One region of the Paenibacillus sp. LC231 genome, then DNA from elsewhere that is predicted to be linked to it. Evidence: riboswitches for the same ligand, from Rfam matches in the RefSeq annotation. Region 1 holds a riboswitch; each other region holds the start of a gene.
What was found. A riboswitch is a leader RNA that binds a small molecule or an ion and turns the genes downstream of it on or off. The one in region 1 is predicted to bind ZMP and ZTP.

Region 1 (7,572 bases):
AGTGACATCCTTGTCGAGTCGGCTTCGACGATCACGGAGCAGAATCTGCACTTTGCCAATAAGGTAGGAGATTCAGCAGGGCTGTCCTCTTACCTCATTGTAAGTGACCCGCTGCATATGAAGCGGGCGATGATGATGGCTGACGACATGGGATTGAAAGCCAATCCTTCACCCACAGCCCGGAGTGCGTATCAGAGCCTGAGAAGCAAAGTTCCTTTTTTAATCAGAGAAGTCTTTTATTACATCGGTTATCAACTGGCTTCACCATTCCGATAATATGTATGCGTTATAAGGCCGGTAAATGGATCGTAAAGGTTGTCCCATAATCGGGTATGCTCTCTACGTTCATCGTACCGCCATGATTATGAATAATGTTCTTGGTAATCATCAGTCCCAGTCCCGTCCCGGTGTCTTTGGTCGTAACAAAGGGCTGTCCCAGGGTTTGGATTTGCTCCTGCGTCATGCCAATCCCTTCGTCCTGCACGATGATTTGAACCTCTTGAGCGTTGTGCAAAATGTCCAGGGTAATGGTACCGCCTTGATTCATCGCTTCCATGGCATTTTTCAGCAGATTGATGAACACTTGCTTGAGCTGGTTTACTTCACCCTGGACGAAGACCGGTGCCATCGGATAATGAGGGATGATCTCGATATTTTTGAGGGCTGCTTGAACCTTCATAAGCGTAATGATCTGTTCCATAATGGCAAACACGTCGATGGGTCCGCTGACATGGACACTCTGCGGTTTCGAGAGCACCAGGAGTTCATTGACAATGAGCTCGATGCGTTTGAGCTCCGATTCAATGATTTCAAAATAGAGCTCGTTGCTGCGTTCCGCAGATCGCAGCAATTTTACGAATCCGTTAATCGAAGTTAAAGGATTCCGAATTTCATGGGCAATGCCGGCGGCCAACTGGCCGGCGGTGGTCAGCTTCTCGGATTGCATCACGCGATCTTCTTCCAACTGCTGCTCTGTGATGTCTTTGAAGATCCCGACCGCCGCTTTCTCACCTTCATAATTAATGATTAACGTGAACCCGGTGACCATTTTCTCTTGTCCGTCCAAACAGCGTATCAAATAATCGACGCTGCCGATCTCTCCGCTCTCCGTATATTTTGCCCTGCGTTTCATTAATGCGTTATGGTACGATGCGTCGACTACCACGTCGGTTGAAATCCCGAGGACGTCGCGGGGATGCGCAGCATTAACAAGTCTGAGCGCGGCAGGATTAACATAGTGGACAATGCCTTTTTTTGTTATGAGTACGGATAAGGGAAGTCCTTCCAACAGCTGCAGAAACGAATTTTCCTTCTCGTTTAGCTTCTGTTCCTTCAGCTCCAGCTGTCTCATAAGTTGTCTCAGCAAGGTTCGATCTTCAAACTGTACCAAGCAGCCACGGAAACTCTGCGCCAGCTCCTCCTTAACGCTGATACGTAAACTGAGGTATACTTCACGATCGGATGGATGGCGGTAAACATATTCAAACTGGGTTATGGATTGCTGTTGATCTTGAGTGGCTCTTGTGTTCCAAACCACTTGATTCAATAAGGCGCGGATGCTGCAATCTTCTTGTGACGCCCCGGCAGTTAACTCCTGCTGTGAATATCCCAATAGATCACTTAGTGCCGAATTGACCTTAAGAATCGAACCATCAAGCGATATCAATGCCATTCCGATTACGGCTTGTTCAAAGGCAAAATCATGATTGGGGTTGGAATAGGGCAGCACAGCAAGTCTCCTTTCAAATATCTGACAGGAATGAATTTATCCATATTATATGTTGGACCCTATCATTCATCAATCCTTTAAAGCGATAGATCTTTAACGAAATTTCTCGTTTTGGCGATAAATCCATCCCAAGAAGTGGCTTTCGCAATCGCTGAAGGATGCCATCGACATGCTGAAGTCTAAATCCTAATGTCGCCTTACGGTGATATTGCAATTAACGGGAAGATTAAGTATGATTTAAATAACAATGTATAGGTTTATGTGTAACTGGCGTAGCATGGGGGACCATGAGGGAGCACATAGATGACGACGGCCGTACGCCTGGGCAGAGGTAAGGGAAGCTTATTTCCCTTACCTCTTTATTATTTTCTGCTTTTTTATAAGTCTCTGAAACTACGAAAAGGGGATCAAACAACGATGTTAATAACGAAGAAAATACTGCTGCTAGGTTCGGGAGAACTCGGAAAAGAAGTCGTGATTGAGGCCCAGAGACTGGGTGTTGAAACCGTAGCGGTCGATCGTTATGCTGACGCTCCTGCCATGCATGTTGCCGATCACAGCCATGTCCTCGATATGCTGGATGGGGAGAAATTACGCGCAATCATCGAGCTGGAGAAGCCGGACCTGATCGTACCCGAAATCGAGGCGCTCGCTACTTCGGAGCTGGTTAGACTGGAGGAAGAGGGGTACCGGGTTATTCCTACTGCCAGAGCTGCGAAGCTTACGATGGATCGTGAAGGGATTCGCCGGTTGGCTTCCGAGGAGTTGGGACTGCCTACTGCAGGCTATCGATTTGCCGATACTTATGAGGAATTTAAACAGGCTGTCCTGGATATGGGCTTTCCGTGCGTGATTAAACCGCTGATGAGTTCCTCAGGCAAAGGCCAGAGTGTATGCCGCTGCGAAGGGGATATCGAGTCCTGCTGGAACATCGCGATGGAAGGCGGCCGCGTGCAGAACGGCAGAGTGATCATTGAGGAATTCATTACGTTCCAGTCAGAGATCACGCTTTTGACCGTTCGCTCCGTCAATGGAACAAACTTCTGTGCGCCAATCGGTCATATTCAGGAGAGCGGGGACTATATCGAATCCTGGCAGCCGCACAACATGTCCGATGAGCAAATGGAGGAAGCTAAATATATTGCAAGGACGATTACCGACGAGCTTGGCGGATATGGATTGTTTGGTGTTGAATTGTTCCTTGCTGCGGATAAAGTGTATTTTAGCGAGGTGTCTCCGCGACCGCATGATACCGGCTTGGTTACGCTGGTGACGCAAAATTTATCTGAATTCGCGCTTCACGTCCGTGCCATTCTTGGTTTTCCAATCCCGGAGATCGAATTAATAACGCCGGGAGCCAGTCGTCCGCTGAAAGCTGTGCGAGAGCTGGAGAACTACACAATTACCGGTGCCGAGCAAGCACTGGCTGTTCCGAATACGCAGCTGCGCATTTTTGGGAAACCGGTGACCAAGGTTGGAAGACGGGTCGCAGTTGCGTTGTCAACCGCCGGCACAGTAGAGGAAGCGCGTTCGCGTGCGAAGCAGGCTTTGGATGAGCTTGCTATTGAGGAAGCCTAATCATTACCGATTCTTAGGGTGGTGCATCCATAATCTTCTGAAAAAAAGGTCAACCGATTAACTGGTTGATCTTTTTCATTGAAATGATTTCGCGGATCAAAATCCGGTATGAACCGTTCTGACCTTAGTGACTTAGTTTTGTTAGTGGTTTTGATGATAAATATGCAGAAATTTATGTTCTTTCATGATAAGATACACAAGAATACAAACGACCCTCACCCATTATAATGTTTTCAAGGCACTGCTCTATAGGCTTTATAGCGTTATATTATCTAATAAATATATAGAGGAACGTTTAGTGACGGCATAGGAGAATCTACATGAGAGACATGACGCAAGGAAGTCCGATCAAGCTGATCATCATGTTTACGATCCCGCTTTTAATCGGAAATATTTTTCAACAATTTTATAATATGGCGGATACCCTGATCGTTGGGCGCACCATTGGTGTGAACGCACTTGCGGCCGTTGGCTCGACGGGCAGTATTTTGTTTTTTGTTATTGGCTTTGCCCAAGGCTTGACGGCAGGTTTATCCATCATAACGGCGCAGCGTTTTGGCGCCAAGGATATCGCGGGCGTTCGCAAAAGCGTGGGAACGAGTATATGGATTAGCCTTGTATTCACGGTTTTTCTGACCATTGTGAGTGTCATATTCACGAGGCCTGTCCTCGTCATGATGAACACGCCGGCAGAAATCCTGGATGATGCCTATTCGTACTTAATTGTCATTAATTGGGGTGTTGGGGCAGCCGTCCTGTTCAACTTGCTGGCGAACTTGCTCAGAGCGCTTGGGGACAGCCGGACACCGCTTCTATTCTTGGTAGTCGCAAGCATTCTGAATATCGTACTCGATCTGTTATTTATTCTCGTATTCAAGATGGGAGTAGCCGGAGCAGGGCTTGCCACGGTGGTATCGCAGCTATTCTCCTGCCTGCTCTGCTTGTTATACATTCATAAAAAGGTTCCGCTTCTGCAGTTCAAGAATGCCGATTGGTCCATCGATTGGACATTTATACGCCGGCATATGTGGGTCGGTTTCCCGATGGGCTTCCAAGCCTCCATCATTGCAATCGGTGCCATCATTCTTCAGATTACGCTTAACGGTCTTGGGGCAACAGCCGTAGCCGCATATACTGCTGCTCAGAAGATTGACATGCTCGCTACGCAGCCCATGAGTTCCTTTGGCATTACGATGGCGACTTTTGCGGCCCAGAACTTCGGTGCGAATCGCATAGACCGAATTAAGCTTGGAGTTAAACAATGTATATGGGTCTCGGGATCTTTCAGCATCGCCGTGGGGATGCTGGTTATATTCGCGGGCCCTGCAGCCGTCAGCCTCTTTGTCGGTCAAGGACAGGAAGAATTGCTGTCCCTTAGCAGGCTGTATTTCTTATCGAACGGAAGCACCTATTTGCTTCTGTCGCTGTTGTTCATCTACCGCTTCACGCTGCAGGGACTGGGACAGAGCTTTATCCCAACCGTAGCCGGCATCATGGAACTGATTATGCGGGTATTGGCTGCCATCTTCCTGACCGCGCAGATCGGGTTCCTCGGCGCAAGCCTGGCGAACCCGCTGGCTTGGCTCGGAGCCGTCATCCCGCTCGGCATTGCCTACTACCTGAGCATTAAAAGGTTAGGCACGCCTGCTAATCCCGTCTCCATACCGGCCCAGGCGTAAGGATTTTATACAATCGAGTTCAGAACGAATCATGACTTAACGAACAGAAATCACTCTGTTGTTCAAGAGCCATGCATTCGTTCTTTTTTTTGCCTCAAAACAGCGTGTAAATGATGCATTCCAAATTTGGATGGGCCGCGGTAAGATCACATTAGATTCTTTTAACTAATTTGACAGATTAGAACAGGAGGGGTTGCCTTGTACAAAGTGCTGTTAGTGGACGATGAAGCCGACGTAAGAGAGGGACTCGTGCAGGAAATCCAGTGGAAAGCCTGCGGATTCACGATCGAGGGAACGGCGGAGAACGGGAGAGAAGCTGTGGAGCTTGCGGAGCGATTGGAGCCGGATGTTGTCATTACCGATATCAGTATGCCGTTTCAGGATGGGCTCCAGTTGGCCTCATGGCTCAGAGAGTTTCAGCCGCTGTGCAAAATTGTGATCTTAACCGGATACGATGAATTTGATTATGCCCGTCAAGCGATTACGCTCAGCGTGGACGAGTATATGCTTAAACCTTTCTCAGCCGAAAGCTTTATGGAGCTATTGAGGAAGATCAAGGACAAGATCGATTTGGAGGTTGCAGAGCGCGAGGATGTGCGCCAATTGAAGGAGCATTACCGCACGAGCCTGCCATTGCTTCGAGAATCGTTTCTTGCGTCGCTGCTCACCCGGAAATTACCCCGCTCGATTATTGAAGAGAAGATTCGAAATTACGAATTATCTTTGAACGGAGGTTGTTACCTTGCTGCGGTTATGGCCTTATATCCCGCTTCTGTTGATAAGGAGCAAACCTCATCAGCCTCCCTACGCCATTCTGGAGACTTGGATTTAATGCTGCATGCCATGCTGAACATCGCTAAGGAGCTTCTGGATCCCTTATCTATTGTAAGCGCATTCATATATCAGGACAGCATTGTGCTGCTGATTGCGAATGATGAGAGGGAGGAAGAAGCTTGGTTTAGCGAGCTGCAGGTGACACTTGACCGTTTATTAAAAAGCATTCTTCATTATTTGAAGCTGCCGGTTACGATTGGAGTGGGCTCACAGGTGGGGAATCTAACAGACCTGAAGCTTTCCTACCAGGGTGCGCTGCTGGCGCTCGACTACCGGTTGATTTTTGGTGCCGAGAAAGTCATTTTCATCGATGATGTCGAGCGTCCGAGACCGGAGGGGGTTCGTCTGGATGAATTAAAGGAGCAAGCGCTGATCCGCAGTCTAAAGCTCGGAACCGAAGAGGAATTGACCGAAGCCATTTCGCATATATTCGATGAACTCATTGGCGCCTCATGTACCATTCAGGACGTTCAGGTATACCTTCTGGAGGTTGTAACGGCCGTCTTGCGATCGGCCAAAGAATCCGGGGTTGAGATCGAGGCGTTGTTCGGTTCAGGATTTCAGCTGCATGCGGAGATTTTTAAGTTTTCCGGATTACAGGAGGCTAAAGCCTGGCTGCAGGACATTAGTTTGACCATACGAAAGCATATTGCCAGCTCCAGGCAGCATGCGTACAAAGACATTGTGGAGAAGGCACTCCAATATACACGGGAGCATTACGTTGATTCGGAATTATCTCTGCAGAAGCTGTGCATGCAGCTTCATATTAGTACAGGCTATTTTAGCGCTGTGTTTAAAAGAGAAGTCAAAATGACCTACGTGCAGTATTTGATGCAGCTTCGGATGGAAACGGCTAAGGAGCTTCTTCGATCATCGGATCTTAGAGCTTTCGAAATCGCGGAGCGTGTCGGATTTGCGGATCCGAATTATTTCAGCTTCTGCTTCAAGAAGTTGGTCGGCATCTCGCCCAAGGAATACCGGACACAAGCGAGGGGGTAGATCTGGTGAAAATCGCGTATGCCAAGCGGAACTCGATTAAACCAACCATTCAGCGATGGATTAGGCGATTTCGCGCACACAGCATTCAATCGATCATCATGTGGTCCTTCTCGGCATTTATTTTGCTGATCGTGATCGTGGTAGCCGTTCTGTTGTTCAATAAATTCTCCCGATCGGCGGAGCAAAGCGTGTTTCTGAATGCCCAGCAAATCGTGGATCAAGTAAGCTATAATCTTGAGGATTATGTGGACGGGATGGCACAGCTGTATCGGGCCATTGAGGAAAACATGCTCGCGGACGGGCAATGGGACGATGAGCAGGTTACTCAACAGCTGAACATCATCATGCGAAGCCGGGATGACATCGTCTCCATCGCGTTATTTAATGAACAGGGCGATATGCTGAGGAACCATCCGGCTATGCCGGTTAAGGCCAGCGCGCGGGTGACGGAACAAAGCTGGTTTCACTCGGCCATGAGAGTCTCCAACCATCTGAGCTTCTCACTGCCGCATGTGCAGAATTTGTACGACCATACATTTAAATGGGTTGTCACGATGAGCAAAGGAATTACGGTTGTTCATAACGGGGAGCCAACATATGTCATTCTGCTGGTAGATATAAACTTCAAGAAAATCGATGAGCTAAGCAGCCGCATTAGCTTGGGTAAGCGGGGATATGCGTACATCATCGATGAAGGAGCGGGAAACATCGTGTATCATCCCCAGCAGCAATTAATTTACATGGGGCTTCGAA
Region 2 (7,572 bases), on a different contig from region 1:
ATTTTACGATGTCGTACGATTCACTTCCCGGTGTTACGAAACCCGTCTGTGCTAGCTGCTCCATGAAAGACGGATTCCAAATCGCCATATCGGAGAACAGAATCACCGCAACGATAACGGAAGCAACGTTAAATATGACATGCATGACGGCAAGCTGCGGCGTCCACTTTCTTGTGATTAATTTCCTTGCTTCATTGAATATGCTGAAGGCGGTAAGAAGCCATATCAGCGGCAAATACTTGGCAAAGGAAGCCTGTTCAAACACCGGAATGGCGATCGAGTTTTCATCAAATCGATGAACACCGATCAGATTAAGGGAAAACGTGAACAGGACGAAGAACAGCACGGAAAATAGAATGCCCAGCACCGGCTCGATCGGTTTAATCCGAACGGCTGGTTCCGGAATTACAGGCAAATCCGATGGTTTCCAAGCGTCCTTAGAAACTTGCCGAGCACCGCGATATTCGATATAGGCAAAAATAACGGTAACCCATGCGAACCCGTGAATAGCCACACTCAGCAAGGAGACAAAGTACTCCAGAAGCTTCTCGGCGGTAGGATCCGAGCTTGTAAAGAAATCAACCATGTACGCGATGCCAAGAGCGATGACGACCGAGTACAATACAATCCGCAGGACAGACCAATAACTGTCGATCAAACCGGGTCCAATGAGATACCGTTCTCTTCCTCTATATCTAGCTGCCATGTCTCCGGGTGGCCCAAGCTCGAGCAGCACCTGTTCTATATCTTCAGTGCTTGCAATCCCGACGCCTGCTCCCCTGTCTTCCAGCATATCTTCGATGAGTCCATGAAGTTCCTTTTCAATATCGGCTCTTTGTGATTCGGGCAGCTTCTGCGTCACTGCATAAATATACCTGTTAATCAGATCCATTACTAAACGTCCCCCTTGTCATCAACAAGCCCTTCAAGACTTGTCATCATAACTTTCCATTCATGGTAAAGCTGCCGATATATTTCTTTCCCTGTCTGACTTATGATGTAATATTTTCTCGGACGAGCTTCATTCGTGTCCCACTCGCTATCCAGCAAGCCTTGTTTCTCCAACCGCCGCAGCAAGGGATACAGAGTACCCGCTTCCACGCTGATACCCTTCTCCTGCAATATGGTCACCAATGAGTATCCATACTGAGGTTCCGACAATTGGCTGAGGACACCAAGTATGATCGTTCCTCGCCGAAGCTCCTGCACCAAACTGTTCAGAATATCTTGATCCTCTGACATATCATCAACTCCTGTAATCATTATACTGTACGACGCACACTAATGTATATAGACAATTAATAATTATTTACAATTATTTTTTGATTATACTTGTTGTAAGGCTGCTAAACCAGGAAGCAGGCTGCGTGAAGACCTGCACTTTCATCTAAAAAAGGTTATCCTATGGCCGGGATTGTCCCAGGTCATAAGATAACCTTCTTAAATGCTCTCATCTCACAGCGATGTTGTTCCCTCATTCCATCGTCAAAACTGCGCTTCTCGAAATGCACTTCAAACCGAAAACATGTCAGTCCTTATCGTCCCTCAGGAACGAAGACTGACACGCTCATGACTTTTTATCGTAAAATAACTACACGATTTCCTGCGGTTCCTTACCCAGTAGACCCAACAGACGGAGGCCGTACTGTATACCGTCTTGATCAACATCCCTGGTTATATGCCTGGCCGCCTTCTTGACGATTTCCGGCGCATTGCCCATCGCCACACCGTGGCCCACGTACGACAGCATCTCCAGATCATTCAGATAATCGCCAAAGGCAATAGTATCTTCCAGATCGATGTGCAGCAGCTGAATCAATTGTTTGATCCCTTCGGCTTTGGATCCCCCGGACGGCAGCACATCGATTCCATAAGGACCCCATCGAACGAAATCGAACCGGCCTGCGAAATTGTTCACGTAAGCCGCTTCCTCATCCTCCGTGCAGAATACAATGGCCTGATAAATATCTCTGCCCAAGTTATATTCCGGATCATATTCAGGGATCGTGAGTTTCAGTTCCCCCCAGCTGGAATCGATATGAACGTGCTCGGTTACGTTCATCTTCATGGCTTCACTGCCGGCATATATGATCGGATGATCAAACTCAACGGCCTGCTCCGTCAGCTTCTGCAAGGCATCTTGCGCCAATGGATTTCCATAGATCGGTTTGCCTTCATGAACCACATACTGACCGTTCATACAAACATAGGAATTGATACCGAGCTCCTCCCGCAGCTCTTCAAAATGATAGGGAGCGCGCCCTGTCGCTATAGCGACGATGTGCCCGGCATCCTTTAACTCCTGAATGGACTCTTTCGTTGTAGCCGGAACTTTCTTTTCATGATCCAGCAGCGTCCCGTCGATATCAAAAAATATGATTTTCTTATTCAATGAAACTCGCCCCTCTTCCGTAGATTCTAGCCAGTAACCATATTGTAAATGATGAAAAGCATTTCAGAGCAAGCCATTATTTCAGCAAGGTCGTTCGAACACTTCCCGATAGTGCATAAAAACCCGCGCTGGAGCACGGTTTCTGTGGTATTTTACATAAGCGCAATTTGCCGTCATTTTCTTATCTAACGACAACAAAAGAGTCCGCCTTGTGCAGACGGACTTCTTCTATGGGCTTATTTCACTTCCGAGCGAACCTCATCGAGCATTTCATGGGCGCACCTTCATTCATATGCAAATGGTCTGTGGCTTTCCTTTAGGCTTGCACGGTTCGCCCGGCCGACTCGACGGTATGCTTCAGCAATGTAGCAATCGTAACGGGGCCGACACCTGCCGGTACCGGTGTAATCGCAGATGCCACGTTCGCGCAGGCTTCATAATCGCAGTCGCCGATATTCCCTTTATTGTAGCCGGCATCCAATACAACGGCACCCGGCTTAATCCAGCTCCCTTGAATGAAATTAGGTTTGCCTACGGCCGCAACCACGATATCCGCCTGGGACACAAGCTCCCCGAGGTTCTTCGTTCTCGAGTGGCAGATCGTAACGGTAGCATTGCGATTGAGCAGCATCATCGATACCGGCTTACCCAGAATCGGACTGCGTCCGACCACCACGGCATGCTTCCCTTCGATCGGCAGATCATAATAATCCATAATCGCAATAATCGCGGCAGGCGTACAAGAAGGATAATCGGCAAAACCAAACGCATTTTGCGAGAAGCCGAGCGTGGTTACTCCATCCACGTCTTTTTCAATGGCAATGACATCAAAAGCCGCCCGTTCATCGATATGATGCGGCACCGGATGCTGCAGCAGAATACCGTGGACATTCGGATCCTCGTTCAGCTCTTGTATCGCGGCGATCAGCTCCTCGGTCGAGGTCGATGTCTCCAGCACCACTTTCTTGGATATGATGCCAAGCCGCTCGCAAGCATTTCCCTTCATCCGCACATAGGTCGCAGAAGCAGGATCATCGCCAACCAGAATCGTTGCCAGACAAGGCGTTATCCCGTGCTGCTTCAATTCCTGTACCTTCACCGCCAGCTTTGCCTTAATATCATCGGATACCTTTTTTCCATCCAAAATTACGGGTTCCTTACTCATGCTAATCCGCTCCTTCGCCATTGTATTAAAAACATAAAGAGGCAAGGCGACTGATCGTCTCCTTACCTCTTGCCCAGGCGTACGGCATATGATCCTATGTGCTCCCTCTTGGTACCCCAAGCTACGCCAGTAACACACAGAAAACTTTTTTTAAATATATCACGACTTTGGACTTCGCGCTACCGGTCATGAAGTTCACGTATTAAATCGTAATCTTTTTGATTAATTTGCAAGAATCTAGTATGTTGCCGATGGTACAAGCATAGAATGTCTTAAGAACAATTCGCTCCAGGAGGCCTGAATGAAATATCCGGTAATCTTCAAAATGCTGCCCTTCATGATTCCGCTTGTCTTCGTGATACCGGTCTTGACGATAAGGCTGCAGAACGATACAAGTCTAATATCTAGCCGTGACATACAGCAGGTAAAAACGGTTTTTACAGGCATTTTCCTTGAGGCGCTTCCTTTTGTACTGCTTGGAGTTCTGCTGTCGTCCCTTCTTCAGCTGTTCGTTAAAGAACAGTGGGTGCGTCGGATCACGCCCAAAAATCCGGTCATCGGCGTCCTGTTCGCTTCCATGCTGGGGATCGTGTTTCCCATCTGTGAATGCGGGATGATCCCGGTCGTCCGAAGGCTGATGCTTAAGGGGATGCCTGCCTACATCGCTGTAACCTTTATTCTCAGCGGACCTATCCTGAACCCCATTGTGTTCGCTGCGACGATCATGGCCTTCCGTTCGCATCCCGAAGTGACGATCGGCCGGATGGGACTGGCTTTTGCAGTCGCGGTAACGGTAGGTTTGCTTGTCTATGTTTTTTCAAGGAACAACCCGCTCAAGCGTTCCTTACAAGAGTTTTCCGAACAAGATTCCGCCGTTGGTGAACGCAAGCTGCACGAGCATCCCAAAACCTGGAGAAGCCTGTTTGTCCACGCCGGAGACGAATTGATCGAAATGGGCAAATACCTGGTTCTTGGCGCATTCCTGACAGCCTGCATCCAATCCTTCATTCCTAGAGAAGAGCTGCTGGCATTGGGGAACGGTCCCACCGCTTCTTACCTGTTCATGATGGGGTTTGCTTTCATTCTATCCCTCTGCTCGACTTCGGATGCATTTGTGGCATCGGCGTTCACGCACACCTTCACCGTAGGTCCGCTCGTATCCTTCCTCGTGCTCGGCCCGATGCTGGATTTCAAAAGCTTGCTCATGCTGTCGGCTACCTTCAAGACTAAATTCGTCATCGGTTTAAGCCTGCTGGTGATGACGCTTGTCTTCATCGGCTCTGTAGCCGTCAACGCTCTTTTGGGTGGATAGCTGCCTAAGGATGAAAGATTGACGAAAAACCAAACGAGACTACCGGGACCGTTTAGGATCATCAGGTATCCGCTTGAGATTGGAGGTGATTGGGAGGATGAAGTCCAGTTTGAGGATACGGATTCACTATACGCTCCGGTCGCTGCTTGTTGCGGCTCTCGCCGCTTATATCATGCATCTGAATGCTTCAGATTCGCTCGAATATTACCTAGCGCCTCATATGCAGACCCTGCTGCTTCTCTGCCCGGTTCCGTTGTTGTTCATTGCATTCGGGATGATGTGGCATTCCCTTGCGGGCGATTCCGGAGAGGTGTGTGATTGCGAGCATCCCCTGCCTGCCGGCCTTGTCAAAAACGTAACTGTATACGGGTTATTCACGGTGCCGCTGCTGTTTGGCCTGCTCCTGCCGGACCAAGCCCTGGGCAGCGATATGGCAGCCAAAAAAGGAATGATCTACACCTATCCGAATCCCGATGTACGGCGTAAAACCGATGACCGCAACACGTCCGCCTTTTCAGGCACGGATAAGCGATTACCCGGCATGGATCAAGGAGCAGAAGAAAATATCGCTTTGAACGAACGATTCGTTGCCAAGGACATCTATAGTGTGGAGTTTGCAGAGCTTGCCAAGCGCTTATATACGCTGCCCGTCATTAAGGTGGAACCGGACATTTTCTCGGAAACCGTCGGGGCCATGGATATGTACAAAGAGCATTTTCAAGGAAAAACCATCTCGGTGCAAGGATTCGTCTTCCGCGACGGACATATGAATGAGGATACCTTTGCCGTCAGCCGATTCCTCGTGATGTGCTGCACGGCAGACGCCGTACCGTTCGGGGTTCTTGTGCGGGGCACGAATGCTGCGTCGTTCGCTAATGATACGTGGGTCCAGATTGATGGCACGATCCAGGTCGCCACCTTGAATGGTAAAGAGACGCTGCAAATTCAAGCGAAGCAGATTCAGCCGGTCGAGCAGCCGGCATCCCCTTACATTTTCACGAATCCGGACTCCGTCGCGGAGTTTGACCAGCTGTATTCGAATGATAACGAGACCAAGGAGGAAATCAATTAATGAACAAGATACCCGTTGTATTGATTAGCGGATTTTTGGGAAGCGGCAAAACCACGCTGCTGCTCAGACTGCTGGAATATGCCGCCAAGCGGCAGTGGAGAACCGCCGTGCTTATGAATGAGATGGGCGAACAAGATGTGGATGGTGATACGGTCTCCAACCAAATCCCCGATCTTCCGATTGAGAAGCTGCTCGACGGATGCATCTGCTGCACCCGGCGAGACGAGCTGGGTCAAGCATTGCAAACCCTGTTAGATCAGAAGCCGGATCTCATATTCATCGAAACGACCGGCGTGGCGAATCCTGAACAGATTCTTGAGGATCTGCAGGATCCGTCCCTGGCTGATCGAATCTCAATCCAGCACAAAATTGCCTTGGCCGACTGCAGCAAATTTCTCGAGTACAACAGCTTCTTTGCATCCAGTCGTGAGCTGGTGCGTACCCTGCGGGGACAAATCAGCTTCGCGGATATGATCATCCTTAACAAGGCCGGGGACTGCGACGATAAACAGATCAACAAAGTCATGACCTCCATTAGAAAAATAAACACGACGGCAAGCCTGTCCGTAACCGACTACAGCCGTTTGGATGAAAATGAAGTGTTTTCGACGCTTCAGCTTCAGCTTGAGGCCTCTAAGGACCCGAGCCATTCGTTTCCAACTTCGCAATGGAAGCCAGGAGATCTTGCGGATCATTCGCAAGACAAACCGTTGACTGAAAATCACAGCAAGCATGCGCACCACCAGCCAGAGAGATCTGCCAATGACCACCATAGCCATCTGCACGGAGAAGAGTCCGGACACAGCAGCACATCCTTCACGGGCATGGATACCTTGACCTTATCTGCTCCATCCCCCTTCCCGCTTCAGTTGAGCGCGATCGAAACTTTTCTCGGTGCACTGGGCTCCAGCCTGATTCGGACCAAAGGTTACATCCATCTCTCGACGGGTCCCTCTCTAGTTCAGTGGGCGGGGTCAGAGCTTGAATGTAAGCCAAGCACGCTGCAGCTGCAACGCGGATATCTTACGCTGATCGGCCATCGTCTGAATAAAAATCGCATTATTCAGGAGTGGGAAAGCTTGCTCAGTGGCGTGGTACAATGACAGCTGAATGGATGGTTATAATTAGACAGAGATAAAGTAAAGGAGATCCTCGCAGGATCTCCTTTTTCAGTATAATTCTGATTAGTCCCTGGGATAATTCACTTCCATAATATCCATAAAGGGAACCTTCCTAATGACGCCATTTTCTTTCATGTGCACCTTCCCTGTGCGGGAGTCCATTTGATCGATTTGTCCGCGGACTGCTTCTTCCCATCCCCAGACCGTCAGTACGATGACCGATTCCTCCTGGTAAGCTTCCGTAAGCTGATTTCCGAGCTCTTCCAGTACAAACTCATCTCTAGTGGGTCTCTTTGGAACTCTTGCTTTTGCCATAACCTTGTCCTCCTGATTTATGTTGTTCATGCGTTAGCATTACATTCTCCATGAAAAACTAATCTTTCCTCAAATCTATGAATTAGGAATCTACTTCCTATTATACATGAAATCCGATTCAATTTTTTATGCAAAAGACTTGATTTTCAGAAAACAAAGGTATATGATTGACCCATCAAACATTGATGAGTCAAT
Region 3 (7,572 bases), on a different contig from region 1:
TGTGCCGTCATCAGGATCAAGCGTTTGCCCTTCGCCCAGTCCAGAACCGGATGGGTATAACCTTCGCGCACCGTGTACTGGAATACATCCGTAGCCGTGTTACCCGTTACATAAATGCGGGAATCCGGCTTGTTCTCCTTGCGGAGATTCTCAGCGGACCAGTCCGTCGGAGCAAAGTGAAGATCAGCAAGCACGCCGGTCAGCTGACGGTTCATCTCCTCCGGATAAGGATTCAGCTTGTTCCATGTGCGCAGACCCGCCTCCACATGGCCGACCTGAATCTGCTGCAGAAAGGCTGCATAGCTGGCCAGGAACGTTGTCAGCGTATCGCCGTGCACCAATACAATATCCGGCTTGGCTTCACGCAGAACAGGCTCAAGACCCTCCAGGACGCGCACGGTGATCTCGTTGAGCGTCTGACGGTCCTTCATGACATCCAAATCATAATCCGGAACAATCTTGAACACATCCAGCACCTGATCCAGCATTTGCCGATGCTGCGCAGTAACACAAACGACCGATTCGATATGCTCAGGGTGACGTTGAAGCTCTAGAATTAGCGGCGCCATCTTGATGGCTTCGGGGCGGACCCCAAATATCGTCATCACTTTCACTTTTGACATGTTTGAAAATACCCCTCTTTGCTTGTTTTCAAATATCAAGACGTACGAGTGACTGGCTTGACTCTTATTTCGTGCCGTACAGCCGATCCCCTGCATCACCAAGGCCCGGTACGATGTAACCATGGTCGTTAAGACCCTCATCGAGAGCAGCAACATAAATGTCCACGTCCGGGTGAGCATCATGGACAGCCTTCACACCTTCCGGTGCAGCCACGAGGTTCATCATCTTGATCTGGGTACAGCCGCGTTTCTTCAGCACGTCGATAGCAGCGATAGCGGATCCGCCCGTCGCGAGCATCGGATCAATGACGATCAATTCCCGTTCCGTCACATCGGTTGGAAGCTTCGTATAATATTCAACAGGCTGAAGCGTTTCGGGGTCACGGAACAATCCGACATGCCCTACCTTTGCCGCTGGAAGCAGCTTGACAACGCCGTCCAGCATGCCCAGACCGGCGCGCAGGATCGGAACCAAGCCGAGCATGCGGCCGGAAATGACTTTCCCTTGGGTTTCAGCTACCGGCGTCTGCACGGATATCGATTCAAGAGGAACCTCCCGCGTAATTTCATAAGCCATCAAAGTCGCGACTTCGTCTACCAATTCGCGAAAGTCTTTTGTGTTAGTCCGCATATCGCGGATAAATGTAAGTTTGTGTTGAATCAACGGGTGATCACAAATCACCAATTTTCCCATGTCTGGTCCCTCCGGTTTGAGTACAAATGTTATTTCAATATGGGCGTAAATAGTTGTGAGCTCCATAAATCCTGTCTATTATATCATTCCCTATAGTCAATTGACACCTGCACGGGTCATGTTTTATTCCATGAGTTTTTGACCTTATAACGGAATCGGATCTTCTTCTGCCCTGAACCTAGGTTTTCCATTCTCGCCTATATTGATGCTAACCGCGAAAGGACCTGACCGGGAAAATGAGAGCATAGCAATCTGGCCAGAATGTTCATAGCTCCTAAAAGGACCCCACCTGCATCAGGCGGGGTCCTCTTATCATAGACTTCTTATGCGAAGGAAACTGTGATTAATATTTCATTTCAGCATAGAGAGGATATTGATCGGTAAGCTCAGCCACCAAACGGCCTGCTTTTTCAAGCGTTGCCTCGTCTTTCGGCTGCTTCAAAGTCATGGCAATAATTTTCGCGATTGTAACCATCGCTTGCTCATCCATACCGCGGGAAGTAACCGCAGGGGTACCAATACGGATACCGCTCGTTACGAACGGGCTGGTCGGATCAAACGGGATGGCATTCTTGTTCACGGTAATCCCGATGGAGTCCAGAACCTTCTCCGCGTCTTTGCCAGTGATGTCCAGATTACGGGTATCCACCAACATCAGGTGGTTATCGGTTCCGCCGGAAACGATGTTCAGGCCTTCCTCGATCAGGGTATCGGCCAGCACTTTCGCATTCTTCACGACATTCTCTGCATACGTCTTGAAAGACGGATCCAAGGCTTCGCCAAGCGCTACGGCTTTGGAAGCAATCACATGCATAAGCGGCCCGCCTTGGGAGCCGGGGAATACCGCTTTATCAATCGCTTGCGCCCAAGCCTTTTTGCACAGAATCATACCGCCGCGAGGTCCGCGAAGCGTCTTATGCGTCGTTGTCGTTACAAAATGGGCATGCGGAACCGGATTCGGATGAAGACCTGCCGCAACGAGTCCTGCAATATGTGCCATGTCGACCATGAACAACGCGCCTACGTCGTTGGCGATGGCAGCAAGCTTTTCAAAATCAATAATGCGAGGATAGGCACTTGCACCCGCCACGATCAGACGAGGGCGATGCTTGAATGCCGCTTTGCGGACTTCGTCGTAATCGATAAGGAACGTGTCTTCTTGCACGCCATAGGCAACGAAATTGTACAGAAGACCAGAAGCGTTAACCGGGCTTCCGTGAGTCAAATGGCCGCCATGGGCCAGGTTCATGCCGAGCACGGTATCTCCGGGCTTCAGGGCTGCCAAATATACCGCCATGTTCGCTTGGGCACCGGAGTGCGGCTGAACGTTGGCATGCTCGGCTCCGAACAATTCTTTGGCGCGGTCACGGGCGATATCTTCCACGATATCCACACGCTCACAGCCACCGTAATAGCGTTTGCCAGGGTAGCCTTCCGCATATTTATTCGTCAGCACCGTCCCCATTGCTTCCATAACCGCTTCGCTGACAATATTCTCAGAGGCAATCAGCTCAATGTTGCTGCGTTGACGCTTCAGCTCCAAATCCATCGCTTCCAATACAGCCGGGTCACTCTTCCGCAAATGTTCCATCATGTTCATATCCTCCCATAATCCATCGTTATTTTTTCTTGCAAACTTAAAACTACAAGTAGTCATCATTGAAAAAGCGAGTTCTCATTCGAATCAATCGCACAGCGTGGAATCATCCCTCTGCTCGAGTCGGTACACCGCACGTTCTCCGCCGATCAGCTTGGGGCGGGTATAAGCCGCAGTTACGCGCGCCTCCCCGATATAACGCTCGGTCGGCCGGAATGGAACCGCCACTCTCCGCAAATGCATGCCGATCAGCGTCTCGCCGATATCGACACCCGCATGGGCTTCAATCGATTCCGCAAGGCAGGGCTCCTTCATGCTGCGGTAAGCTGCGGAAGCCATCGACCCGCCCGCACCCGGAATGGGAACTGCAGCCACTTCCGTCAAGCTCAGCCGCTCAAGCAGCTCGCGTTCCATGACAAGCGCACGGTTCAGATGCTCACAGCATTGATAGACCACCGCGAAACCGAATTCCGCTTGAACCTCGGCAATGCCCTGGAGAAGCTGCTGCGCCGTTTCAAGAGCCCCGCCCGTACCGATTCGGCGTCCAACCACTTCACTGGTGCTGGCTCCGATGACCAGCACTTTACCCGGGCCTAAAACGGCCGCTTTGGCCAGTTCGCGGACAATACGCGCTGTCTGTTCGTTCAAGGAAACCTTGGAGATATCCGTCATGTCACAGTCCTCCCGATGATTTTTTCACAGAAGATGCTTCAATCCCATATCACGATAGCCGCCGCTGCATTACGCGTTCACTTATCGCGATTCATTCTTCAGGTAACGCTCCTCGATGGCCTTGATCTTGTTCACGCGGCCGACATGGCGCTCGCCATGACTGAAATCCGTCGTCAGCCATGCGCTGACGATTTCGGCAGCAAGTCCGGGCCCGACGACACGCTCACCCAGCGCAATCACGTTGCTGTCGTTATGCTCGCGCGTCGCTTTAGCTGAGAACACATCATGTGTCAGCGCGCAGCGAATGCCAGGTACCTTGTTGGCCGCAATACTCATGCCGATCCCCGTACCGCAGATCAGAATGCCGCGGTCCGCTTCACCCGAGACGACCTTCTCGCATACCGGAAGGGCATAATCGGGATAATCCACGGAATCGGAACAGCCGCAGCCCAGATCCTCCACCTCGTGGCCAAGACCCCGAATGACTTCCACGATTTCCTCTTTCAGACGAATGCCGGCATGATCCGTACCCAATGCAATTTTCATCTATGAAAAACCCCCTCGTATGTTCGCTTTTGCGTTTTAGCTTGTTTCATTATAACCCAAATCGGGCGCAAAAGACGAAAAAAGAGCAGTCGGCGCACGTATTGTGCTCCAAATGCTCTTTGCCCAGGCGACCGGCCGTATATTCCGATGCTCCATCGTGGTTTCATCCACTTCGTCGCCAGTTACACCGGATCATTTGTTTTTCAACTTCATCTTAAAGCAATACCATACGAAAGGCAAGTGGCTTTTTAGCCCAATGGCAGGCTTCATATCTCTAAAGACAAGGCTTAGTTGTGCCGATCCGCTTCCAGCTTGTCCAAAAGACGGAACAACGCCGTCCGTATCTCTGCGGCCGTCGCTTCATATTCCTCCCGCGAGCCCCCGAAAGGGTCGGAGATATCGAAGCTCGGGATGCGCTGACGCAGCTCGATCAGACGCTCCCGGTCACGGTCGCTGACATCGTGGCCCAGAGATCTGGCCAGCTCAAGCGCTGCATACAGACTATCCTGCTCCCGCAGATCGTCCAGCACCCGGCGGTCATCCTCAACGAACTCTTTCAGCGTGTGCATCTTGTCTGCGGCGTGCGGAAACTGCCTTATAGCATACTGCTTATGCGACTGGGTCAGCGTCAGAATCAGGTCCGCCCATTCCACCAGGTTCGCGGTCAACGGCTTGGACACCAAGCGTTCCTGGATATCCTGGTCTCGCAGTATGGATTCCGCATGATGGGACACCGGCATTCCATCCACGGCCGAGACGCCGGCGGACTTCGTTTCCAGCGGAATGCCCCGTTGTTTGGCAAGCTTGCGCAGCATGCCTTCCGCCATTGGACTGCGGCAGGTATTTCCCGTGCAGACAAACAGTATATTTTTCACGGTCCGTTCCTCCCGTTCGTAGGTTCTTTGGGGTTATTGTAACAAATATTGCGTCAAAAAATAAACATGGTGCCAAAGATAACCAAAATCAGTCCGCCCAGCATTTCACCGTACTCCCCCAGCTTATTGCTTACCTGACGGCCAAGCAGCAAACCGAGAATGGACAGCAAACCGCCCACGACCCCGAAGGAAATTACGATTAACAGCACATCATTCACAAACATTCCGAGCGAAACGCCTACCGAGAAGGAGTCAATGCTGACGCTAAGCGAAAACAGCAGCATGCCTAAAAATGCGGTAGGATGTATTCGCTGCCCCTCTCCGCCCCGCAGGGCGTTATACATCATATGCCCGCCCAATAAAAGCAGCAGCCCGCCGGCAGCAAGCCCTGTGACGTGGCCCAGTAACATGCCAACGTAGCGGCCGGCAAATAAGCCCAGCAGCGGCATCAGCATGTGAAACAACGCGATCATGAAGCTGATGCCCAGCATATGGCCTAAGCGCATACCGCCTCTCATTCCAACTCCGATTCCAAGCGAAAATGCGTCTAGCCCGAGTGCAACCGCCATCAGCAGAATCGCCGCAAGCTGTCCCGATTGGACAGACGCCTCCAGCATGCCCATTCCCCCAAGTCCCATGGTCTTGTACACCATATGCGGACAAGGGGTAAATGATGCCAACAGCGTTCATGCGGCTGCTTTAATTCACGTCGATGATGTGGTGTCCCGCGGCCTTGAGCAGCCGGTTCATGACGGCTGCTCCGAGGCCCTGCTCCGGGCACGCTTCGGCCAGGATGAAGGTTGCGCCTTCATCATCGAACCGGCGCAGGCCGGCGTACAGCCGGCGGGCCGCTTCCTCCGGCGCGGCCAGGCTGCCGAGCGAGACGGCAACGTCCGCGCGGTAGTGACCGATGTGCTCGTCGAACGACAGCACGCCGGTCACCTCCCCGCGCCGGGCAGCCGCCTCAAGCTCGGCCGCGATGCGTGCCGATACCGCGTCGGCACGCGGGCCCTGCACCACGCACATCGCACCCTTCGGTGCGTAGTGCGTGTACTTCATGCCTGGCGAGCGCGGCGCCGGGCTCTCCGCCTCCCCGGCGGCGCGATGAAGCGCCGGGTCCATGCGCACGCTTGCCGCAACCGCGGCAAGCTGCTCGGCCGTGACGCCGCCCGGGCGGAGCACCGTGACGGCGCCGTCTTCGCCGACTTGCACCACCGTTGACTCGACGCCCACCCCGGCAGGGCCGCCGTCGAGGACGCCGTCGATCGCCCCGGCCAAATCCTCCAGGACATGGCTGGCCAGCGTCGGGCTTGGCCGACCGGAACGGTTCGCGCTCGGCGCAGCCAGCGGACGCCCGGCGGCGCTGATCAAGGCCAGCGCCACGTTGTGATCCGGCATCCGCACGGCAACGGTATCGAGCCCTGCCGTCACACGAGGGGATACGGTACCCGGTTTAACGGGCAGCACCAGCGATAGCGGCCCAGGCCAGAACCTTGCCATCAGCGCCCTTTCTGTCTCATTCACATGACGGACCAAACCGTCAAGCTGAGTTAGCTCTGAAATATGCACGATCAATGGATTGTCCGACGGCCGGCCCTTCGCGGCAAAGACACGCTCGACCGCTTCCGTATTACCGGCGTCTGCGCCAAGCCCGTAGACTGTTTCCGTCGGAAAGGCCACGGTTCCGCCCCGCTCGAGCATCTGCCCCGCTTCCTGCAGCGCCTGCTTCGCCTCCTTCTCCAAACTCAAGCTCTCCCTGGAAAGCGAGTTCGATACATGCCACACCTGGGTTGAATTTGCAGCAGCCTCGCGGAAGCCGTTATCCCGCAGCTGGCTAGGTTCCATGCCATTCCCGTTCTGTTCCATTCCTATCCCAAACTTTCTGTATATGAATTATATAAACTCCAACGCATGTGTTGCCTATGCCCCAAAATAAAAAGCGCTTTTCGTTCTTCAGTCCCGTGCCGGTTCCCATTCAAACCAGTCGCGCCAAAGAGAAAGCACTCTTCTAGAGGTTGTTCAAAAAGTCCGCTTTTGATAAGAAAACCAATCGAGGTCAATTCAGAGCTGAGCGACCGCGATTCGGAAGTAGGTTTTCTTGCGATATAGAATTCCATCAACACCGTTGATAACTTATAAATCCTATATCTAACACGAAGCGAATCAGGAAGCAGCTCGGTATCGAATCTTGAATTCAGCCGGGCCTAAGTGGATGCTTACGAAGTCATGTTTCCTGCGGAAACATCTTAGGTGCTCACGTACCCAAAACAGCAGATGCTTTCGAAGGCGTTTTCTGAAAACGTGTAGCTCCGCTCCTCACTCCCTAGCTTCATCCAACTGAAGCGTTTTGGAAAAACGCACATCGGAAGCATAAGCTTCGGTGCTGAAAATCCGACTTTTTGAACTCGCACTTCTACTTCAAAGTTTATCATACCCGATCAGGATTGAAAATCAACTCGTTTATAATCCTAGAACAAGCTTACCACCCAGTTCCAAATGCCAAGGAACATATCCCACAAGAAGAAGCGGACCTCCGGTTCACTGTCGCCTGCATTCTTCGGTGTT
Region 4 (7,572 bases), on a different contig from region 1:
CCTCCAAGACGAGCCGAACTCCGAGCTGCTCCCAGGGAATCAGCCGGGACATGCCGCCGAGCACTTGCCGGTCGTCATCCACGATAGCGATGGTCCACATGGTTTCCTCCCCCTTCCTGATCCTGATCCCACTGCTGATTTAGCCTTGGCAAATAGATCTCCGCTTCGGTGCCCGACGGATCGGTACGGTTTCGAAGCGAAACGCCAAAGGGCGGACCGAAATAAACCTGAATGCGCTCCGTCACGTTGCGGATGCCATATCCGCCCGTCGGATGGCGTTTGCGCGTTTTCCAGTCGGCACTCAGCCCGATGCCGTCGTCCCGAATCCGAATCCGGATGCCTCGGTCCTCTTCCGCGCAAGTCAGATGGATCCGGCCCTGGCGTTTGCCATGAAAACCGTGCATAACGGCATTTTCCACAAAGGGCTGCAGGGTCAGTTTCGGAATCATCAGCTGCCGCAAATCCTCCGGGCAATCGAAGTGCCATACCAATCCTTCACCCCACTTGAACTGTTGGATTTTCAGATAGCATTCAACGTGCAGAAGCTCTTCCTGAATCGAAATCATGGATTCACCGCCCGACAGTCCGATGCGGAACATCTGCCCCATCAGCTCGAGTACGTGGCTGATCTTCTCCTGTCCGGCTTCAAGCGCCATCCAGTTCAGCTGGTCCAGGGTATTGTAGAGAAAATGGGGGTTAATCATCGCTTGAAGCGCCTTGATCTCCGCTTCGCGCTGCGCTTTATAGTGCTGCTCCAGCGACGCATACAGCGTTTCGATCCGCTCGGTGAGCTTGCGGTAGCCGCTGAACAGGCTGCCGAATTCGTTGCGGTATTCCGTCGGCAGCGGCTGCCCGCCTTTCCCGGGATTGAACGCCTGCATCAGCTGAACCAGCTTCCGAATCGGCCGTGTGAAATTTCGGGAAAGGAACAACGTGAAGAACAGGGACAGCAATATGGCGGCGGCTCCAACCACGGCCATCGTCCACGCGAGGCGGACACTCCCGCTGGTGATTTCCTTCCAGGGCGTAAGCTCCACCAGCATCCAGCTGCCGGGGGACGTCCGTGACCACACGGTGAGCATGTCCTTCTCCGGGAGCGAGCCGGCGGCGGCCAACAACTGATGCGCATGGCCGGCGTCCCCGCTGACCCGCTCCAGGATGGCGTCGATTTCCCCGGGGGGCGGAGCAATCCGGGTGTGCATGATCATCCGGCCGCCGGAGTCGAGCAGCAGCCGACTGGCCGAGGAGTTGTCTTCCGTCAGAATTTCCTGCAAAAATTTAACCCGAACATTGATGATCAAAATTCCCCGGTTTACTCCGTCCAGCGTGGTGATTTTCCGGACGAAGCTGATCACCTGCTGCTTTCCCTGCGGCGAACCGACCTCGCGCTGGCCGATCCAGAGAAAATCGGATTTGTCGACGGCCGGATACCAGCTCTCTCCTCTGGCCGAGGCGAGCGGGAGGTATTGAATGTTGGCGTTGGGATCAACCTGAAGCGGATCTTTCATATAAATCTGAAAGGAAAACATGGAGCGCGAGCTGTTCAGCATCGGCGCCAAATAATCCCGGTTCAGCTCGTCGCTGGCTTTCTTGCGTGCATAATAATCTCCTTTCATCGTTATATAGTTGACCAGAGGGGAGTTGATGGACACGGCCAGCGAGGTTTGCTCCACAGCGCTCATCTGGTCGGTAAGCTGCTTGTTAAGCTGCTGCAGCACCGCCTGCTGGTACATGGAGGCGCTGTCCGCCTGCTCATCTGCCGAAAATCGATAGCTGACAATCATCATAATCGTGATGAGAACCGCGATAAAACCGGCAAAGCTGAAGAAAAAAACGTAATCGATGCGGAACGTGCGAAACGGATTCATGCGTTTTTCCCTCCCCTTGGAAGCCATGAGGACTCTGCATTCACGCTGCTGCCTCAATGTCCATGTTGGTTGGCGGAAGCCGGATGCTTGAACCTCTCCGTCTTGACCGCTGCCTGAAGAAGAGCTGAAAGAACACGGCACAGTATCCGTTTACCGCTCTGAAACTTAACCTTTCAGCCCGGTTGTGGCGATCCCTTCCACGAAATGCTTTTGCGCCAGAAAGAAAATGATCACCGGCGGGAGCACGGAGAGCAGGGATACGGCAAGCAGCTGCCCCCACGGAACGGCCGACTGGGAGTCGATGAACATCCTGAGCGCGAGCGGGACAGTATACTTGTCCACGGTATTCAGATAAATCAGCGGCCCAAAGTATTCGTCCCAGCCCCAAATAAACGAGAAGATCGTAACGGTGATGAGTGCCGGCAGGGTCAGCGGCATGATGATGCGCAGATAAATGCCGAACCAGGAGCAGCCGTCGATTTTCGCTGACTCATCGAGCTCCCGCGGAATGCCGCGGATGAATTGGACAATCAGGAAAATAAAGAAGGCTCCGCCCATGGCTGACGGGACGATCAGCGGCAGATAGGTATTGATCCAGTCGAAGGAATGGAACATCGTATACTGCGGGATGAGCGTGACCTGTCCCGGAAGCATCAGGGTCATGAGCAGGATGGAAAACCATAACCCCTTCAGCGGGAAGGTCAGCCTGGCGAAGCCGAAAGCCACCAGGCTGGCTGAAATGACATGAATGATTGTGGTCGCCACGTTGAGCATGAGGCTGTTCATAAAGAAGCGTGTAAATGTATACTTGGGCAGTGCCATCCAGCCTTCCGTATAATTTTGCCACAACCATACTTTAGGGAACAGGGTGGGTAGACTGATTTCCGGTGTTGATTTGAAGGAGGCTCCGATCCACCAAAGCACGGGATAAAACATCACGAAACAGAATGCAATCATCACTACATGGACCAGCCAGTTTTGTTTATTATGTGAACCTGTCATTTGCGGCCCTCCGTTTCGGTTTCGTAGAAGACCCAGTATTTGGACGCGACAAAATTAAGCGCCGTGGCGATGCCGATAATAACGAGCAATATCCAGGCCAGGGCCGAGGCGTAGCCCATCTGCAGGGATCCAAAGGCTTTATTGTACAGGAACAGGGCAAACATCTCGGTTGAATTGACCGGTCCTCCATTCGTGACAACAAAAGCCGATGTGAACATCTGGAATGCGTTGATGATGCCCATGATCAGATTAAACAGGATGACCGGGGATAACATGGGCAGGGTAATCCGGATGAACTTGCGGAGCGGCGAGGCCCCGTCCACGGAGGCGGCCTCATACAGCTCACTTGGGATTTGCTTGAGACCGGCAAGGAAAATAATCATCGATGAACCGAACTGCCAGGCCGTCAGCAGCACCAGGGTGCCGAGGGCGGTGGAGGGGGTGCCGATCCAGTTTTTGGGGGCGATCCCGACCCAAATCACGAGCTGATTAATGAAGCCGTTCAAACCGAAAATATTGCGCCACAGCACGGCCACCGCCAAGCTCCCGCCGATCAGAGAGGGCAGGTAAATGATGGTCCGGTAAAAGGATATGCCCCGGATGTTCCGGTTCAGCAGCAGGGCTACAGCCAGCGCGGCCAGCAGTTTCAGCGGCACGGAAGCGATCACGTACAGAAATGTCACCTTCAGCGAATTGAAGAAGAGCCGGTCGTGAGCGATATCCTGGTAGTTCTCAAGTCCGATCCAGCGGGCCGGCTCCAGCAGCGAATACTCGGTGAAGGATAAATAGAAGGACTGGATAATGGGCCACAGCTGTAAAATAAGAAAGCCCAGCAGCCAGGGAGCGATGAACAGGTAGCCGGCTAACGGAGCATTCCAGCGCCCTTTGAGTGTTTTGGCAACCGCTTTCATATTCTTGTCCAGCTTGGCCTTGCCCACCGGCTGTGCCGTTTGTGCATTCATGATTAATCACCTCTCGCCTATTGATAGCTTCCATTGTATCCTGATGAAAATCAGGCCTGTAGGCGAAAGATGTACAAATTCTTTCATTATTGAATGATTAATAAGTAAGTTCAGGAGAAAGTGAATACATGCCCGATAACAAGGTTGCCTAAGGTCAATCCATCTTGGCATCCCATTAAAGCAAACGGGCAGTTTAGTGGAATATATTATCCATTTATGGGTGATGAATTCCATGCTAAACTATTCTTTTGAATGTTTTACGCTACCAGGACAATTAAATGTTTCAGAAAGGAAGTCCCCTTTGCCCAAGCACATAAAGATTTACGTACTAATACTTATTATTTACATATTAATAAACGCTGCGATGTACAAACATTTGGAAAACCAATCATCTGTAAAATACAATGACCTCTATTCACTGTATCAGCAGAAGAACGACTCGGCATTTGTCTATTTAGTAAAGCACGCTTCTGAAATGAATCCGCTTGCTGACACTTTAATGGCAATTAGTGAGTCGAAGGAAAATGAAGATCCTGCTAAGATTCGGCAATTGATCGATAAGGCGAAGATCCAAGCGGAAGAAATCGATGAGCAACTGTTAACAATCATTGAATTTAGCGATACCTTCAGAAACAATGCTGTTCCTCAGCTTTCAGTTAATAATACGGCAATGACAACGAATATGCAGCAGGATATGTTTTATCTTGCAACTCAGGCAAGGACATGGCCACCGTTATACCATATAAGCTATTTGTATTGGAAGTCTAATCCTAAAACAATAGACGCCAAGACTAGAGAAACCTTGCGCTCATTGGCGACTGAGCTCCGCGCGTTAAACGAAACGATTACGTCGATTAAGGATGACGCACATCACATGTTTTTCCAAGATCAAATAGAGTCACATAAAGCGGAGATACTACGGCAGTTGAAACCACACCTTGAAAGAATGAAAAAGATCCAAGAGGGTTTTACAGGACATAATTCTCTCCAAGAGGACTAAGGATCGTCAACGGTTATGTTTTGATTACTGGCAGGGCATGGTTTCCTCAACTAACGGGAGATGTATGTCAATATACAAGGAGCAGTTTGCTGCGGCAGGTGCTCCTTCTTTACTTTAATCCATATATTTACAATGTGAACAAAGATCATGTATATTAAGTATTAAAAATCTGGTATGTGTGACTGGCGTAAAAGTGGATTGAACCACGAGGAAGCACATATTTTATATGCCGTACGCCTGGGCAAAGTGTTTGATCTTTTGATCAAGCGCTTTATTTATTTTTCAAGGAATGAAAGGACTGGTAGCGGCGATGAAAATAGCGTTTGTGTTATTCGATGGAATGACAAGCATGGACTTAGCTGGATTTTATGAAGCAGTGACCTGGCTAGCGATCCTGAAAGCGAAGGAAAACGTATCATGGACGTTTTGTGCAGACAGGCCGGAGATCACGGATGACCGGGGGCTTAAAATGAAGTCCGATGCGGTGTTGCCTAATTTAGGTGAATTTGATTTAGTGTTTTTCCCTGGGGGCTTATCAACCAGAACGCTTCGATTTGATGAGGATTTCATGAGCTGGGTTCGGACAGCGGAACTTGTACCGTATAAGATTTCTATTTGTACTGGGGCTTTGCTAATGGGCGCAGCTGGTTTCCTGAATGGGAAAAGGGCTACTACCAACTCATCAGCATATGATTTACTGGCTCCTTATTGTGCGGAAGTGATTTCTGCTCGTGTTGTGCGTGATGGTAATACGGTAACTGGTGCGGGGGTTACGGCTTCCATCGACTTGGGGCTATACTTGGTCGAAATGTTGACGACCAAGGAGACAGTTCTTCAAGTTCAGCAGAAGATGGAGTATCCATATTATAAAGCAGGTAACTTAAGAGACGTGTATATGCACTATTCTTCAAAAGGAGGATAAGATGATTGTTCGTGTTCTTCAAGCGCATGATCAGCCGGCTGTGCACTTGTTAAAAATCTATAAGAGGAGTACAAATAGTCTTTTCAAGATTATGTAACATAAAATCAAATAGTTTTTGAATTTGTTAACTCCCTTCATTGCTTTCAAATCACATATGTTTAATGACCACGTCCATGCTATGGAAGTCGTGATGCTTTAGACTTGTTTTTCTTCCGCTCTTTAAAAAAGTGTTGGTAAACTCCGCTCATTCTTCTATGATGAAATTACTTCAAATCGACGATGAGATAAGGAATTATTCGCTTTAGGGGGATGCCTATGGGAAGAAAAGCGTGGTTTTACCGTCAGCTTTTATCGTATATGCCGGTCTTCTTTATCGTGATTTCATTTGTGTTTTTTGTCTTTTTCCAGATGCTCGGGGAACAGTCTCGGCAAGGTGCGATTCAGGCAAATGAAACGATGATTCATCAGGCGATGCGTTCGGTGGACAACTCGCTGAAGGCCATCGATCAGCTGCTCGTGCAGGAATTGTTGTTCAACCCCGATATGTCGGGATTTTTCAATCATGAGGATCAGGACAACGTCTATTTGAACATGCAGGCGGTGAAGGCCATGAAGCAGTTCAAGGTGTCCAATCCGCTTGTGGATTCCATGGTGCTCGTGCGGACCCAGGATGAGTTCGTGTTGAGTACTTCGTCCTCGTTCAACTTGCAGGATTATGCGGATTATGACTTTCTCAAGCCTTATTTGGACCAGGTCAATAGTGAAGCAAAGTGGAGTGCGATGCGGAATTTCCGGGAGTTCAGCTTCAACAGTATGCAGCATGTGGTGACCCTGGTGCGAGATGCACCCTTCGTTACCCATGGGAAAGGCGTTATTGCCGTTAATATCAAGGTGGACGCCATACAAAACATGATTCAGGGCATGGTAAATCCCGATGTTAGTTTCATTCATATGAAGGATACGCAGGGGCAGTCCATGCTCCCCGGTACCTCCATGGCAGAGAGTGGGGAGCTTGTCTCCAAGGCGATTTCGCCTTATACCGGGTGGGTATATGAGGGAGGTCTTACCCAAGGCAGAGTGGTCGGTATCGTCAGCCAGCTGTACAATATCTGGTTTATTGTTGGCTTGCTCATGTGCGTTGCCGGGGTCGTCTGGATCGTAGTGGTTACGCGCCGAAACTATAAGCCGATTGAAGCCATCGTGTCCCGGATTCATAACTATTCACAGTCTAAAACGAGCGCGCTGATCCATAACAGCAAACAGGATGAGTTCGCATTTATCGAATCGGCACTCGAAAGTATGCTGGAACAGGCGAGCAGCTTTCAACAGCAGCATCGGGAGGATTTGCTGCTGCGCAGAGCGTATCTGTTCCAGCAGCTGATGGAGGGGCAGTACCCGTCCCATATGGAGCAGTGGAATGAGCAGCGGGACGTCATGGGACTGCCGGACTTGTCCGAATCACAGATCGTCAATGTCATCGAAATCGATAAATATCCATTGTTCTGCGAGCAGTACCCGCAGCAGGACCAGTATTTGATCAAATTTGCCCTCAAAAGCGTCGTTCAAGAAATTGCAGCCGGGCAGGAAACGAGTGCTTGGACAGAATGGATATCCGCTTCGAAGCTGGGCGTGATGACGATGGCGGATGACCAGGACGCAGCACAGCATGTGGTCACGCTGCTTGAGCAGACCCGCCAGTGGGTGGAGCAGCATCTGAAGCTGACCATAACCGTTGGTATGGGGGAGAAAACAGAGCGATATACGGATATCCCGGACTCCTATGATCAGGCACGCACCGCATTGAAATACAAAATGATC

Region 2: another riboswitch for ZMP and ZTP. It lies ahead of AK95_RS12980 (bifunctional 5,10-methylenetetrahydrofolate dehydrogenase/5,10-methenyltetrahydrofolate cyclohydrolase); the one in region 1 lies ahead of purT (phosphoribosylglycinamide formyltransferase 2).
Region 3: another riboswitch for ZMP and ZTP. It lies ahead of rpiB (ribose 5-phosphate isomerase B); the one in region 1 lies ahead of purT (phosphoribosylglycinamide formyltransferase 2).
Region 4: another riboswitch for ZMP and ZTP. It lies ahead of AK95_RS27885 (DJ-1/PfpI family protein); the one in region 1 lies ahead of purT (phosphoribosylglycinamide formyltransferase 2).

What each region holds. Positions count from the first base shown of each region.
Region 1 is NZ_JFOM01000006.1:179,546-187,117, reverse strand. Features, by position in the region: gene AK95_RS03730 (YdcF family protein) at 1-276, shown strand, start outside; gene AK95_RS03725 (PAS domain-containing sensor histidine kinase) at 287-1,729, opposite strand; ZMP/ZTP riboswitch at 1,983-2,063, shown strand; gene purT (phosphoribosylglycinamide formyltransferase 2) at 2,147-3,307, shown strand; gene AK95_RS03715 (MATE family efflux transporter) at 3,628-4,986, shown strand; gene AK95_RS03710 (response regulator) at 5,185-6,819, shown strand; gene AK95_RS03705 (cache domain-containing sensor histidine kinase) at 6,825-7,572, shown strand, end outside.
Region 2 is NZ_JFOM01000015.1:617,520-625,091, reverse strand. Features, by position in the region: gene AK95_RS12995 (HAAS signaling domain-containing protein) at 1-892, opposite strand, end outside; gene AK95_RS12990 (PadR family transcriptional regulator) at 895-1,242, opposite strand; gene AK95_RS12985 (Cof-type HAD-IIB family hydrolase) at 1,592-2,392, opposite strand; gene AK95_RS12980 (bifunctional 5,10-methylenetetrahydrofolate dehydrogenase/5,10-methenyltetrahydrofolate cyclohydrolase) at 2,709-3,557, opposite strand; ZMP/ZTP riboswitch at 3,622-3,701, opposite strand; gene AK95_RS12975 (permease) at 3,859-4,869, shown strand; gene AK95_RS12970 (TIGR03943 family putative permease subunit) at 4,967-5,941, shown strand; gene AK95_RS12965 (CobW family GTP-binding protein) at 5,941-7,044, shown strand; gene AK95_RS12960 (YolD-like family protein) at 7,126-7,377, opposite strand.
Region 3 is NZ_JFOM01000008.1:218,239-225,810, reverse strand. Features, by position in the region: gene wecB (non-hydrolyzing UDP-N-acetylglucosamine 2-epimerase) at 1-623, opposite strand, end outside; gene upp (uracil phosphoribosyltransferase) at 688-1,317, opposite strand; gene AK95_RS05025 (serine hydroxymethyltransferase) at 1,661-2,911, opposite strand; gene AK95_RS05020 (TIGR01440 family protein) at 3,002-3,586, opposite strand; gene rpiB (ribose 5-phosphate isomerase B) at 3,668-4,132, opposite strand; ZMP/ZTP riboswitch at 4,247-4,328, opposite strand; gene AK95_RS05010 (low molecular weight protein arginine phosphatase) at 4,420-5,007, opposite strand; gene AK95_RS05005 (manganese efflux pump MntP) at 5,061-5,624, opposite strand; gene AK95_RS05000 (L-threonylcarbamoyladenylate synthase) at 5,707-6,852, opposite strand; gene spoIIR (stage II sporulation protein R) at 7,476-7,572, opposite strand, start outside.
Region 4 is NZ_JFOM01000053.1:120,035-127,606, reverse strand. Features, by position in the region: gene AK95_RS27910 (response regulator transcription factor) at 1-100, opposite strand, end outside; gene AK95_RS27905 (cache domain-containing sensor histidine kinase) at 75-1,868, opposite strand; gene AK95_RS27900 (carbohydrate ABC transporter permease) at 2,034-2,870, opposite strand; gene AK95_RS27895 (carbohydrate ABC transporter permease) at 2,867-3,832, opposite strand; gene AK95_RS27890 (hypothetical protein) at 4,065-4,832, shown strand; ZMP/ZTP riboswitch at 5,001-5,082, shown strand; gene AK95_RS27885 (DJ-1/PfpI family protein) at 5,143-5,754, shown strand; gene AK95_RS27880 (helix-turn-helix domain-containing protein) at 6,070-7,572, shown strand, end outside.